Regions from separate parts of the Providencia sp. genome, predicted to be linked through region 3. Evidence: predicted binding sites of a transcription regulator. Region 3 holds the regulator's gene; each other region holds the start of a gene.
The links. Region 3 encodes PurR, which represses purine synthesis genes. Its sites were predicted from a motif close to CANGCAAACGTTTGCNTG; they were not measured.
Positions count from the first base shown of each region.

Region 1: the regulator PurR is predicted to act here: its motif matches at 2,241-2,258, upstream of carA (glutamine-hydrolyzing carbamoyl-phosphate synthase small subunit).
Region 2: the regulator PurR is predicted to act here: its motif matches at 1,802-1,819, upstream of gltS (sodium/glutamate symporter).
Region 4: the regulator PurR is predicted to act here: its motif matches at 2,262-2,279, upstream of glyA (serine hydroxymethyltransferase).

Region 1 covers NZ_JBQDNB010000001.1:305,419-309,046, forward strand. The annotation lists gene carB (carbamoyl-phosphate synthase large subunit) at 1-829, opposite strand, end outside; gene carA (glutamine-hydrolyzing carbamoyl-phosphate synthase small subunit) at 844-2,007, opposite strand; gene dapB (4-hydroxy-tetrahydrodipicolinate reductase) at 2,454-3,275, opposite strand; gene ispH (4-hydroxy-3-methylbut-2-enyl diphosphate reductase) at 3,626-3,628, opposite strand, start outside.
Region 2 covers NZ_JBQDNB010000005.1:52,700-56,327, reverse strand. The annotation lists gene ACTH6U_RS05930 (AsmA family protein) at 1-214, opposite strand, end outside; gene ACTH6U_RS05925 (uracil-xanthine permease family protein) at 364-1,752, opposite strand; gene gltS (sodium/glutamate symporter) at 1,987-3,201, shown strand; gene recG (ATP-dependent DNA helicase RecG) at 3,295-3,628, opposite strand, start outside.
Region 3 covers NZ_JBQDNB010000025.1:31,799-35,426, reverse strand. The annotation lists gene punR (DNA-binding transcriptional activator PunR) at 1-812, shown strand, start outside; gene purR (HTH-type transcriptional repressor PurR) at 814-1,839, opposite strand; gene sodB (superoxide dismutase [Fe]) at 2,271-2,849, opposite strand; gene ACTH6U_RS16580 (Grx4 family monothiol glutaredoxin) at 3,515-3,628, shown strand, end outside.
Region 4 covers NZ_JBQDNB010000011.1:60,580-64,207, reverse strand. The annotation lists gene ACTH6U_RS10790 (NAD+ synthase) at 1-309, shown strand, start outside; gene glnB (nitrogen regulatory protein P-II) at 321-659, shown strand; gene hmpA (NO-inducible flavohemoprotein) at 835-2,034, opposite strand; gene glyA (serine hydroxymethyltransferase) at 2,384-3,628, shown strand, end outside.

The sequences.
Region 1 (3,628 bases), on a different contig from region 3:
CACCAATTTCACGTAATACTGCCATCGAGGCATCACGCATGATTTGGTATTCTTTGTCTGTTAGTGTTTGAGCGGGGGCAACGGTAATTGAGTCACCGGTATGGATCCCCATGGCATCAAAGTTTTCAATCGAGCAGACAATAATGCAGTTGTCGTTTTTATCACGAACAACTTCCATTTCGTATTCTTTCCAACCAATCAATGATTCATCAATTAGCAATTCATTAGTTGGTGAGAGATCAAGACCACGAGTACAAATTTCTTCAAACTCTTCACGGTTATAAGCGATACCACCACCTGAACCGCCCATTGTAAACGAAGGTCGAATGATACAAGGAAATCCAACATCATCAGCGACGGCGTAAGCTTCTTCCATATTATGAGCAAAGCCCGAACGTGCCGTTCCCAGACCAATTTTTTTCATCGCTTTATCAAAGCGCTGGCGATCTTCTGCTTTATCAATCGCATCTGCGGTGGCGCCAATCATCGTTACGCCAAACTCAGCAAGCACACCTTTACGCTCAAGCTCAAGCGCACAATTGAGTGCAGTTTGTCCGCCCATTGTGGGTAAAACCGCATCTGGACGTTCTTTTTCAATGATTTTACGTACCACTTCCCAATGGATTGGCTCGATATAAGTCGCATCAGCCATTTCAGGATCAGTCATGATTGTCGCAGGATTTGAGTTAACTAAGATAACTCGATAACCTTCTTCGCGTAGTGCTTTACACGCTTGGGCTCCTGAATAGTCGAATTCACATGCTTGGCCGATAACAATTGGGCCTGCACCTAAAATCAGAATGCTTTTTATATCTGTACGTTTTCCCACTTTCTTGCTCCCAATTATTGTGCGTTTTGGCCTGATGTGTTCTTACGATATTCGTTTATCAAATCAATGAAGTGATCAAATAAATTCTCTGCATCATGTGGACCTGAGCTTGCTTCTGGGTGACCTTGGAAACTAAATGCAGGTTTATCTGTGCGGTGAATACCTTGTAGCGTTCCATCAAACAATGATTTATGTGTCACACGCAACGTATCGGGTAGCGTTGTTTCATCAACAGCAAAACCATGGTTTTGAGCCGTAATCATCACAATATTTCTATCTAAATCTTTAACGGGGTGGTTAGCACCGTGATGTCCAAATTTCATTTTGATAGTGTCAGCACCACTTGCGAGTGCTAATAACTGATGCCCTAAGCAAATACCAAATACAGGAATTTCTGTTTCAAGAAATTGCCTAATTGCATTAATCGCATAGTCACAAGGCGCTGGGTCGCCAGGTCCGTTGGATAAAAAGATCCCATCTGGATTCATTGCTAATACTGTTTCTGCGGGTGTTGTAGCAGGCACAACAGTTAAGCGGCAACCACGGTCAACCAACATACGTAGAATGTTACGTTTTGCACCAAAATCATAAGCCACTACATGTAGAGGTAAATCTTCAACTTTCTTAGCGGCCAGCTGCCCATCTTCAAGGTTCCAAGAGTTCTGCGTCCAAGTATAAATTTCTTTGGTACACACCTCTTTGGCTAAATCTAATCCATTGAGACCTGAAAATCCGCGAGCTTTCTCAAGTGCAAGTGCAACATCCGGATTATCCCCTGCGATAATACAACCGTTTTGCGCCCCTTTCTCTCTCAACAAACGTGTCAGTTTGCGGGTATCGATATCAGCAATGGCAACAACATTATGACGCTTCAGATATTCCGACAGGCCTTCCTGACCACGAAAGTTACTATAAACTAATGGTAAGTCACGAATTATCAAACCTTGAGCATGTACATTTGGAGATTCTTCGTCATCAGCGTTGGTGCCGACATTACCAATATGGGGATAAGTGAGAGTAACAATTTGGCGGGAATAGGAAGGGTCAGTAATTATTTCTTGGTAACCGGTCATTGATGTATTGAAAACGACTTCTCCAATAGCGGCCCCTTCAGCACCGATGGCGCGCCCGTGGAATTGGGTTCCGTCTTCCAGAACCAATATAGCTGACTTTATCAAAACACCCTCCAGAGAATAATAAATCATAATTACTGCATATTAATTCAGATTTTGCGATCTAAATCAATGCCAAAATGAGTTTTTAATCATATTTTTGGCAAATTGCGCGAATTCTAATGATGTGTTGAGGTCTTGTCTAGAAAAAAATGCATTTTTTACAATTCTATCTTATCTTTTTGCTTGTTTACCTATTTTTTAGTTACATGAGCATTAAAACTAGCACTCATAGTGAATAGGTAAACGGTTGCGATATAAGATAATTGAATAATTAATGATAACCTAGCTTAAAGTTAGAATAAAGTGCAATTAATGAGTAAACCGAAGGGGAAAAATAGAGATATCTTTATAAAATACAGGTTATGACAATAAATACATTACAAGGTAGCGTTATCAAGCCAATGATAACTCATTAGCCTGATTTTAATGTGATTATATATAATTAAAAATTACAAATCATCAAGACTCAAGACATCTTTCATGTCATATAAACCACTTTTTTTAGAGCTTACCCACCCAGATGCTCGAATTGCCCCTTTTGCAAAGGTCATACGGCTAGAAGCTTTGTGGCTTATCTCAACGCGCTCACCTATATCTGCAAACATCACTGTGTGCTCACCGACAATATCTCCCGCTCTCACTGTAGCAAAGCCAATTGTGCCCGCTTCACGCTCACCTGTGTAGCCTTCTCTCGCATACACCGCACAACTATTAAGATCTTTACCTAATGCACTCGCAATAGATTCCCCCATTGCAAGCGCAGTCCCTGACGGTGCATCCACTTTATGGCGGTGATGAGCTTCAATAATTTCAATGTCAGTATAATCACCCATTACCTTGGCTGCTTTTTCGAGTAATTTTAGAACAACATTAACACCAACACTGAAATTAGCAGCAAATACGATGGGGATCACTTTAGCGGCATCTGCAATAGCCTGTTTACCTGATTCATCAAATCCAGTCGTACCAATTACCATCGATTTTTGGTGTGCTTGGCAAAAAGCGAGATAGAGCAAAGTGCCTTCCGGGCGAGTAAAATCAATGACCACATCAAAGTCATTAACGACTTTATCGAGAGAATCAACAATCACAACACCTAAATGCCCAATACCCGCTAACTCGCCGGCATCAACACCAACAAGAGAAGAACCTTCACGCTCTATCGCCGCGCCTAATCGAATGCCTTCTTGCTCTTGTGCTGCTTGAATTAATTGGCGTCCCATACGACCACCAGCACCGACAATCGCAACACGTACCGTTGAATCTGTCATTTGCAATCCTTTAATAATTATTGATGCGAAAATTATGACCAAACCCTATAAATATAAATAATGACTAACCAGTTAAGATAATCAAAACTTTATATTTACTTAAAATTTGTTGTTATACCTAAAGCCACTAGAAAGCCATAAACGATGCTAATACAGCTGAGGTTTGAGATTTAACGAATAGACAGATTAACCATCATGGCATTATTGCGCTAGTACTAATCTTAAGTTATTAACAAAACCGTACAGAGAGGAGAAATTATCAGAAAAAGTTGTGATGATGGGTGGTTCAATAAGCAATAAAAAGCCATTTCGCTTTTGCAAAATGGCCACCAATAAGATTGAACAGCAAATTA
Region 2 (3,628 bases), on a different contig from region 3:
GCGATTCTAATTTAACATCTTGAAAAATAAATTCGCCCGCATTCGAAAACTCATGGCCCATGATACCGACCTCGATATCATAATCAGTAAATTTACTTAAAAATTGGCTTGCATAGGAGGCACCCCAGCGAGTTTGCAGCCCTATATAGGCGAAGACTATCACCAGTAAAAATAATAGAAGAGCGTATGCAATTAGCTTAGTTAACCATTTCATCATCTATACCTGTGATACTTCAAGTTGTCGGAGCGTTGGCTTTATTGGCTACTTATTACTTAAAGTAGCTATCCGTTAAATGTCGAGCAATTAAGGATAGCATACAGAAGAACCGCCAGAAGATTCAACTCTGGCGGTAGAATGATGGACTATTTTTCGAGGGGAAAGATTAAATTCAGAATAATTGCAGTAAGACCGCCAGCAGCGATACCTGATGAAAACAGTGTTTTTAGCCAGTCAGGCGCAAATTGTAATATCAATGGTTGCTGAGAAACGCCCATTCCAACGGCCAAAGAAAGCGCAATAATCATAATGGCACGGCGGTTAAGTGGCTCACGGGATACAATTCGAACACCCGAAGCGGCAATGGTGCCAAACATCACAATTGTGGCACCGCCTAGAACGGGTTCAGGAATTTGTTGCACAAAACCTGCGACCGCAGGAAACAAACCAAGTAATACCAGCATCGATGCGACAATATAACCGACATAACGACTTGCAACGCCAGTTAGCTGAATGACACCATTATTTTGGCCGAAGCAAGAATTTGGAAAGGTATTGAAAACAGCCGATACCATCGAATTCAAACCATTGGCTAAAACGCCGCCTTTGATACGTTTCATATATAACGGGCCTCTAACTGGCTGCTCAGAAACGTCCGACGTTGCGGTAATATCACCAATAGTTTCTAAAGATGTCACCATAAAAATTAAAATCAGCGGGATAAGCAGATTCCAATCAAATGACAAACCATAATAGAAAGGCTCTGGAATAATGATAATTGATTGTTTGGCCTCAGCAGCTTGAGCCGCCGGCAGCATATCCATCCACCAAGCAACGAGATAACCCACAGCCATCGCAATGACGAGAGATGCAACGCGTAAATAGGGATTCTTTTGTCGATTAAGTAAGATAATGACCGCGAGTACTACACCGGCAAGGATTAGGTAGTCAGGAGAGCCAAAGGTATTGTCGCTGATAGCGCCATAACCGCCGCCAATAGAGGTCAAACCAACTTGAATGAGTGATAAACCGATAATCATCACGACAACGCCTGAAACTAATGGCGTAATGACGCGGCGAGCTAAGTGTAGAAAGCGAGATAAAATAACTTCAGCGAGTGCAGCAACGAGTAGCGTGCCAAATAGAGCTGCCATCATTGATGGAATATCTGCTCCGCCTTGTTTAAGTGCAACACCCCCCATAATCAAAGGTGCAACAAAGTTAAAGCTCGTGCCTTGAATCGAAAGTAAGCCAGAGCCAATAGGCCCCCATGCTCTAATTTGTATTAAAGATGCTATACCCGATGCAAATAACGACATACTGATTATGCGCTGAGTATCGTGAGCTGGTAGTCCTAACGACTGGCAAATTAGCATTGCAGGTGTAATAACGGCAACGAACATTGCAAGAAGATGTTGCCCAGCAGCAAATAGTGCTTGAGGCAGCGGTGGCCTATCTTCAAGCCGATAAATCAATTCACTTTGTGGTTGTGCCGTTGTTTCAACGTTCTGTTTTTCAGACGCTGTTGTGTTCATTATTTTATTTCCTGCCGCCAAAAAACGCATTGTAAATGGACTAGCCCAAAAAGCAATCGTTTGCGTAAAATATTTTTTTTATTTTTTAAATTGATAACATCACATTTTTATATGTTTTAACTTGTGTTTAGTGTAGATTTTTTTTCTAATCCTATCACCTGCTTTGGCGTTTTAAGGAAGAAATTAACGTCTTATTTAGTTTTATATAATATTAACAACAGACGAGGTACGTACATGTATCATCTTGATGTCTACGGTACTCTGGTAGCAGCTACGCTAGTGTTATTGCTTGGACGTAAACTTGTAAAATCGGTTCCCTTTCTTGAGAAGTACACAATTCCTGAACCCGTTGCGGGGGGATTGTTAGTTGCTTTTAGTCTTTTACTTATTAAGCAACTTTTTGATTGGAGCCTTTCTTTTGACTTATCATTGCAAGAACCCATGATGCTAGCATTCTTTGCTACAATTGGTTTGAATGCGAATTTAGCCAGTTTAAAAGCTGGTGGCAAAGCGTTATTTATTTTTATTTTTGTCGTTGTAGGCCTATTGCTAGTGCAAAATACAGTCGGTATCGCACTTGCAAAATTATTGGGTTTAGATCCACTCATGGGGCTGTTAGCCGGATCAGTAACTTTATCAGGTGGGCATGGTACAGGTGCTGCTTGGGGTAAAATCTTCGTTGAAGATTATGGTTTTAAAAGTGCAACTGAAGTTGCTATGGCTTGTGCAACATTTGGTCTAGTTTTAGGTGGCTTAATCGGTGGGCCTGTTGCACGTTTCTTAATTCGCAATATCCCAACGCCAGGCACTGCATCAGATGAGCAAGATGTACCAACGGCATTTGAAAAACCCCAATCTGGTCGTATGATTTCATCAATGGTATTAATTGAAACCATTGCTTTGATCGCTATTTGTTTGTTGGCTGGGAGCTATATTTCAGAGCTTTTAGCAGGAACCGCGTTTGCTTTACCTAAATTTGTCTGCGTGCTTTTTGTCGGTGTCATTTTAAGTAATAGTTTGTCTTTACTGGGTTTTTATCGTGTTTTCGATAGAGCCGTCTCTGTTCTTGGAAACGTCAGCCTTTCATTATTCCTTGCTATGGCATTGATGAGCTTGAAGTTATGGGAATTGGCGTCTTTAGCCATTCCAATGATTATTATCCTTGCGGTACAAGCTTGTGTGATGGCAGGTTACGCGATTTTTGTGACCTTCCGTGTTATGGGCAAAAATTATGATGCTGCCATTTTAGCGGCTGGGCATTGTGGTTTTGGTTTAGGGGCGACTCCGACCGCGATTGCTAATATGCAAGCGGTAACCGATAAGTTTGGACCATCTCATTTGGCATTCTTAGTGGTGCCAATGGTCGGTGCATTCTTTATTGATATTGTGAATGCACTCGTGATCAAACTTTACCTATGGTTACCTATTTTTCCAACGATCGGTGGGTAACATTTTTTAAAAACAATAATATATAGCAGGTATTGCCGTGACATTGTTCACGGCAATTTTCATTTTAAGGCGTTATTTAAGTATGGGGAGTATTTAAGCGTGGCTGTATTGCTCTCGCTCAGGGAGCCATCTCTCGATAATTTGTTGGGCATTGTCAGGGTAATGTTGTTGGATATGTCGAGCAATCCGTTGTACTTCTGGCAACATATATTGGTCACGAAGTAGGTCAGCAACTTTAAAATCTGCATTACCTGTTTGTCTGGTGCCGAGTAATTCACCAGGGCCTCGGATTTCAAGATCTTTTTGGGCAATGACAAAGCCATCATTACTATCACGTAAGACTTGTAAGCGTTGTTTGGCGGTATGTGTCATTGGTGTCTTATAGAGCAATACACAGTGCGAGGCGATAGCCCCACGTCCGACTCGG
Region 3 (3,628 bases):
CGATTAGTTACACCGTAAAACAAGTTGAAGAATGGCTGGCTGTACCTTTATTTGAACGCCGACATCGTGACGTTGTATTGACGGAGGCCGGCGTCATTTTTATTAAACAAAGCCGATCTGTTATCAAAAAAATGATAGATACACGCCATCAGTGCCAACAAGTTGCAAATGGTTGGCGTGGTCAATTTAGTATTGCAGTGGATTGTATCGTAAAGCCACAGCGTACTGAGCAACTCATTCTTGATTTTTATCGACATTTTCCTGACATTGAACTTTATATTCATCCTGAAGTATTTAACGGTGTGTGGGATGCGCTTGCTGACGGTCGGGTTGATGTTGCTATTGGCGCTACAAGAGCATCACCTATTGGTGAACGTTATAGTTTTCGTGATATGGGATTCATGTCTTGGTTATGTGTAGCAGAGCCTAAACATCCACTTGCACAACTCAATAATAAATTAACGGATGATGAAATGCGGCCATATCCGAGTTTATGTTTAGAAGATACATCTCGTAATTTGCCAAAGCGTGATACGTGGGCACTGGATAACCAGCGTCGATTAGTTGTACCTAACTGGGAAAATGGTGTGGCTTGCGTACTTAATGGGTTATGTGTTGGGATGATGCCTGAGCACCGAGTGGCTCCACTGTGTGCGGATGATAAATTAGTCGAGTTAGCGTTGACTCAACCTTTTCCTCCTAGCCCATGTTGTTTGACTTGGGTGGAAAAGAATACATCTCCAGCGTTGAGTTGGTTGCTTGATTATCTTGGTGATAGTGAAACACTCAACGCTGAATGGTTAGCACCCTAATTTAGCGGCGGTAGTCGATAAATGGACCATCGGCAACAGAACGACGTTCAACAAGGCGAGGGTGGACTTCAATAGTTTGAGCATCTTCGCGCTTATTGACAATGCGATCGAGCAGCATAGAAAATGCCATTTGCCCTAAACGCTCTTTGGGCTGATGGATTGTGGTTAATGCAGGTGTAAAATAACGCGCATTACGAACATTATCGTAGCCGATAATTGAAATATCTTGAGGTACACGTAAACCCATTTCATCTGCGGCGCAGATAGCACCCATAGCCATAATATCACCACCACAAAATACAGCAGTTGGCTTCTGTTTATGGCTAAGAATTTGCATCATGGCTTTATAGCCAGACTCAGGTTCAAAATCGCCTTGAACGACCCATTCATCTTTGAGTGTTATTTTCGCTTCTTCCATTGCTTTTTGGAAACCAGTTAAACGACCAATACCTGTATTTCGTTCCAAAGAGCCAGGAATGATACCAATATCACGATGGCCTCTATCAATCAGATAACGACCAGCAAGATAACCACCATGGAAAGAGTTATCAATAATGCTATCAGTAAAGTCGCCACGAGAAGCACCCCAGTCCATCACAACCATAGGAATGTTTCTATAATCTTCCAAAGTGCTTAAAAGCGTATCTGGATACTCTGAGCACATCACTAATAGCCCATCCACTCGCTTTTGTGCCAACATCTGCAAATAAGCTGATTGTTTTCGATAATCATTATAGGAATTACATAGGATCAGTGTGTAGCCTTTTTCATAACAACAGTTTTCTACCGATTCAATGACTTCAGCAAAATAAGGTGTTTCACTTGATGTGGCTAACAACCCAATTGATTTTGTATGGTTAACCTTCAAACTACGGGCAACCGCGCTAGGTGAATAATTGAGTTCTTTTATAGCAGCCCATACTGCAGCTTTTGTATCTTCAGCTACAAAGCGCGTTTTATTAATAACATGGGATACGGTTGTGGTGGAGACGCCAGCGCGTTTCGCCACATCTTTAATCGTTGCCATGGGTGGGGAAAACTCCTGACCAACATTAGGTCTTGTTAAGAATTCTTGTTAAAAAATTACCTGCATATTGATGCATAGATCTATTGCTGGCAATAAATTAGCGGTTTGTTGTCGATTTTGTCTGATCTAGCTCAAAAACGAAAGAAATAATTGATGTTATAACATGTGACATAGACACTGGTTTTACAATTTTGGCAGTGTATACTTAATTAACCTTATCGTTATTATGGTTATTTTACTTGCTTAATTGCTTTAAGATGAGAGGAACTCATGGATACAGATTTTAAATTTGGATTATTTGCAGCATTAGGTTCGCTAGCCGTAATTATTGTGTTTGCGGTACATCTGTTCTGATTATATTCACATCCTCATTGGATGAAAAGATTAAGGGCGAGAAAATAACTCGCCCTTAATCATATTAACAATTTGAATTATGCTAAATTTTCTTCAACAAATTTCCAGTTTACTAAAGACCAGAAATTTTCTAAATATTTAGGGCGTGCATTACGATAGTCAATGTAATAAGCATGTTCCCAAATATCAACAGTCAGTATAGGCTTATCGTCACCAGATACCGGTGTTGCTGCATTGGAAGTATTGACGATAGCTAAACTACCATCTGCTTTTTTCACTAACCAAGTCCAACCTGCACCAAAGTTTTTAATTGCAGAGTCCGTGAATTGTTCTTTGAATTGAGCAAAAGATCCAAACGCTTTATTGATAGCATCGGCGACTTTACCTGTTGGTTCTCCACCTGCGTTAGGTGCAAGGCAGTGCCAATAAAAGGTATGATTCCAAACTTGAGCAGCATTGTTGAATATGCCTGCTTCAGATGTTTTAATTATATCTTCTAATGATTTACCTTCGAAGTTAGTGCCTTTAATCAGATTATTCAGATTAACAACATAGGTATTGTGATGCTTACCATAGTGGTACTCTAATGTTTCAGATGAGATATAAGGCTCTAAAGCATCTTTTTCATATGGTAGAGCGGGTAGTTCAAATGACATTGCTTACTCCTTAGTTACTTTGAATCAACTTGCTTGGGTGTTTGCTCACAATGCGAGCGGAAATCATCGACTATCTTCCATTTATAGCTGATAAATATGATTTTTATTTATTGCTATAGGATATGTAATATATTAATGATAGCACGATAAACCTTATAAAAAATAAGTGTTATTATTATGCTAATAAAATTAATAAAACTAAGTACTATTCACGGGTGTCTAATGCATGGCTACGTATTTTCTAGTGTGGCTAAAGAGTAAAGTAATATTTAAATAGTTTATTATTTAATCTATTGCTATAGGCTAGAGGTAAATTTGAGGGCATTATTTTTTGAGCGCGGCTCAATATAGTCTATTGGTGCGCTATCTTTTTGCATGTTATGGTAATGCCTCTATAAAACTGGCATATTATATGAAACAATATACCCGTGATACACCAACATGTTGGTCGTTATGTTATTGAAATACCGTAATTTTTTATGTCTATCGGTGATTTTCGTTTGCTACCTACATGTATCTCGAACTATTTTGTGTATAACGTTTTCGATATTCCGGTTATTATTACCGACTAATATATTATGTCAGCTAGGCAGGTTCATGTGGGATCTAGCATTGAACTGGCGATTGACTGCAAAACCAGCACCCTTGTTTTAAGGAAGTAAAAAATGACGACAATTGAAAGACTCGAGCGCCAAATTAAAGAAAACCCAATCTTATTATATATGAAAGGCTCTCCTAAACTTCCGAGCTGTGGTTTTTCTGCACAAGCAGTACAAGCA
Region 4 (3,628 bases), on a different contig from region 3:
CCACAGCGTGTGATCGATAGGCCACCATCAGCAGAGCTAGCGCCGGGACAACTCGACCAAGATAGCTTGCCACCATACGATATTCTAGATGCGTTATTAGAAGGTTATGTTGAAAAAGATTTATCTGTGGATCAGCTGATTAAATTAGGTTTTGATGAAGCCACCGTGCGTCGTGTTGTGCGTCTTGTTGATATTAATGAATACAAACGTCGTCAGGCGCCTGTAGGACCACGGATCACCATGCGTAACTTTGGTAAAGATCGTCGTTATCCGATCACCTCAGGTTTTGGCCGTAAAAACTGGTCATAGCAGGAATATTTATGAAAAAAATTGATGCAATTATAAAGCCATTTAAACTTGATGATGTTCGTGAAGCATTGGCAGAGGTTGGAATTACGGGTATGACCGTGACTGAAGTGAAAGGTTTCGGTCGTCAAAAAGGCCACACTGAGTTATATCGTGGTGCAGAGTACATGGTTGATTTTTTACCGAAAGTTAAAATCGAAATTGTGGTGCCTGATGATATCGTCGAAAACTGTGTTGAGACGATAATGCAAACAGCACAAACCGGTAAAATTGGTGATGGTAAGATTTTTGTCTACGATGTAACGCGTGTTATTCGTATTCGTACCGGTGAGCAAGACGAAGAAGCGATTTAATTATTAAAGAAAAAGTGGTAACGGTATAAATACACAGGAATGGGATTTTGTACCGTTAATTTAATTTCGAATTACAGAGTTACCTGTAACTCGAAATATTAACGATAAATGTATTTAGTATGCGAACCCGTTACCACGAAATAAAGTATCGATTTTTACTGTTGATAGCTTAATATCAGTGAAGTGGTAATACTTTATGAGGCCCAAAACACTCATAATGAATATTATCGGCCGCTACTCCCATCTCTATAAGCTGTTTTCCAATATACTGCATAAAGCCAACAGGCCCACAGAAATAAAATTGCATATTGGGCTGCATTACCCACTCTTTAACCTGCATTAAATCCATCAGTCCACTATATTGATAATCGAAGCCCGCTTTATCATTTTCACGAGGTTGATTAAACCAAATAGCACTATGACCATTTTGTTGAGCGGTCATTAGCTTACTGACTTCATGGCTAAATGCATGAACAGCACCATTTTCAGCGGCATGAAGCCAATTAACGGTCGCTTGATGTGCTTGTTCAGTTAAATAATTAAGCATGCTTAGCATAGGGGTGAGACCTACACCTGCGGAGATTAATGTCACAGGTGTTTGTGCATCGATATCGATAAAGAAATCACCACAAGGAGGCGCTAAGTGAACAGTATCTCCTTGATTAAGTTGCTGATGTAGTAAACTCGATACTGCACCTTGATCTTCTCGTTTTACGGCAATTCGATAGCTTTTTCCGTTAGGTGCTGTTGTGAGTGAATATTGACGTATTTCTTGATTATCTAAACTCTCATGATTGATATAAATGGTGAGATACTGACCAGGGCGATAATCCGCAACAGGCTTGCCATCGACAGGCACAAACTCAAAGCTAGTGATAACATCACTTTGTAACTGTTTTGAATGAAGGCGAAATTCACGCAATCCTTCCCATCCACCTGTTTTTTCTTCATTTTGTTGGTAGATATCTTTTTCTCGATTAATAAAAATATTCGCAAGTACACCGTAAGCTTCACCCCATGCATCTAAAGCATCTTGTCCGGGGTTCAATAACTCATCAATTGCTGCGAGTAAGTTTTCTCCCACAATTGGATAATGTTCAGGTTTGATATTTAGGCTAACGTGTTTTTGGGCAATTTTTTCTACCGCAGACATCAGTGCTTCTGGTGTTTCAATATTGACAGCATAGGCGCAGATTGCATTAAACAATGCTTCTCGTTGGTCACCATTTTTTTGGTTGGTCATATTAAAGATATCTTTTAGTTCAGGGTGCTGCTTAAACATTCTGTCATAAAAGTGAGCGGTAAGTTTTGGTCCTGTGGCGACAATGGCAGGAATAGTTGATTTAACAATGGCGATAGTTTGGCTATTAAGCATACAGGTGCTCCTGAATTTTTTTCATTATATGATGAAATTATAAACATGCATTTTAAATACAACTTATAATATTTAGTGAAATATGTAAATAGCTTGCTATCGAAAATCTTTGGGGAATAGCCACATATTGAGAGGTGGTTAACAAAAGCAGAGAATAATGCGTTCAAAATTTAAATATAAGCTATTTTATAGGGAAGTGCTTTAAGGTAACTTTGGGTTAAAAAATTAATGCAAACGTTTGCGTGATTTTTTCTTTAGGGCTATCTCAACAGCGAAAAAGAGTTTACACTAAGCGCTATTGCTATGAATTTATTGTCAACATATTGAATTGCTGAGGCAGGAGAAGCGAATGTTAAAGCGTGAAATGAATATTGCAGACTATGATCCACAATTATGGAAAGCGATGGAACAAGAAGTTGTCCGTCAAGAAGAGCACATTGAATTAATTGCTTCTGAAAACTATACCAGTCCACGAGTTATGCAGGCTCAAGGTTCTCAGCTAACCAATAAATATGCAGAAGGCTATCCGGGCAAGCGTTATTATGGCGGTTGTGAATACGTTGATGTCGTAGAGCAATTAGCGATTGACCGTGCAAAAGAATTATTTGGTGCAGATTACGCAAACGTACAACCACATTCTGGCTCACAAGCCAATGCGGCGGTTTACATGGCGCTATTACAACCGGGTGACACCGTTTTAGGTATGAACTTAGCGCAGGGTGGTCACTTAACTCATGGTTCGCCAGTTAACTTCTCCGGTAAATTGTATAATATCGTGCCTTACGGTATTGATGAAAGCGGCAAAATCGATTACGACGATATCAAAGAGCAAGCTGAAAAACATAAACCAAAAATGATTATTGGTGGTTTTTCTGCATACTCAGGTCTGGTTGACTGGGCTAAAATGCGTGAAATCGCAGATAGCATCGGTGCATATTTGTTTGTTGATATGGCGCACGTTGCAGGCTTAATTGCCGCAGGTGTATATCCAAACCCAGTTCCACATGCACATGTGGTGACAACGACGACACATAAAACTTTAGCAGGCCCACGTGGTGGCTTAATCCTGGCTAAAGGTGGCGATGAAGAGTTATACAAAAGAATTAATTCAGCAGTATTCCCAGGTTCACAGGGCGGCCCTTTAATGCATGTGATTGCAGGTAAAGCGGTTGCACTGAAAGAAGCGATGGAGCCAGAGTTTAAAGTTTATCAGCAAAATGTTGCTAAAAATGCAAAAGCTATGGTTGCTGTTTTCCAAAAACGCGGTTATAAAATTGTCTCTAATGGTACTGAGAACCACTTATTCTTAGTTGATTTAGTTGATAAAGATATTACCGGTAAAGATGCAGATGCTGCACTTGGTCGCGCGAATATTACAGTTAACAAAAACAGCGTACCAAACGATCCTAAGAGCCCATTTGTGACCTCTGGGGTACGTATTGGTTCTCCTGCAATTACTCGCCGTGGCTTTAATGAAGCAGAAGCCGCTGAGCTAGCCGGCTGGATGTGTGATATTCTAGATAACCTCAATGATGAAGCGACCATTGAGCGTGTTAAACAGAAAGTATTAACCATCTGCAAAAAACACCCAGTC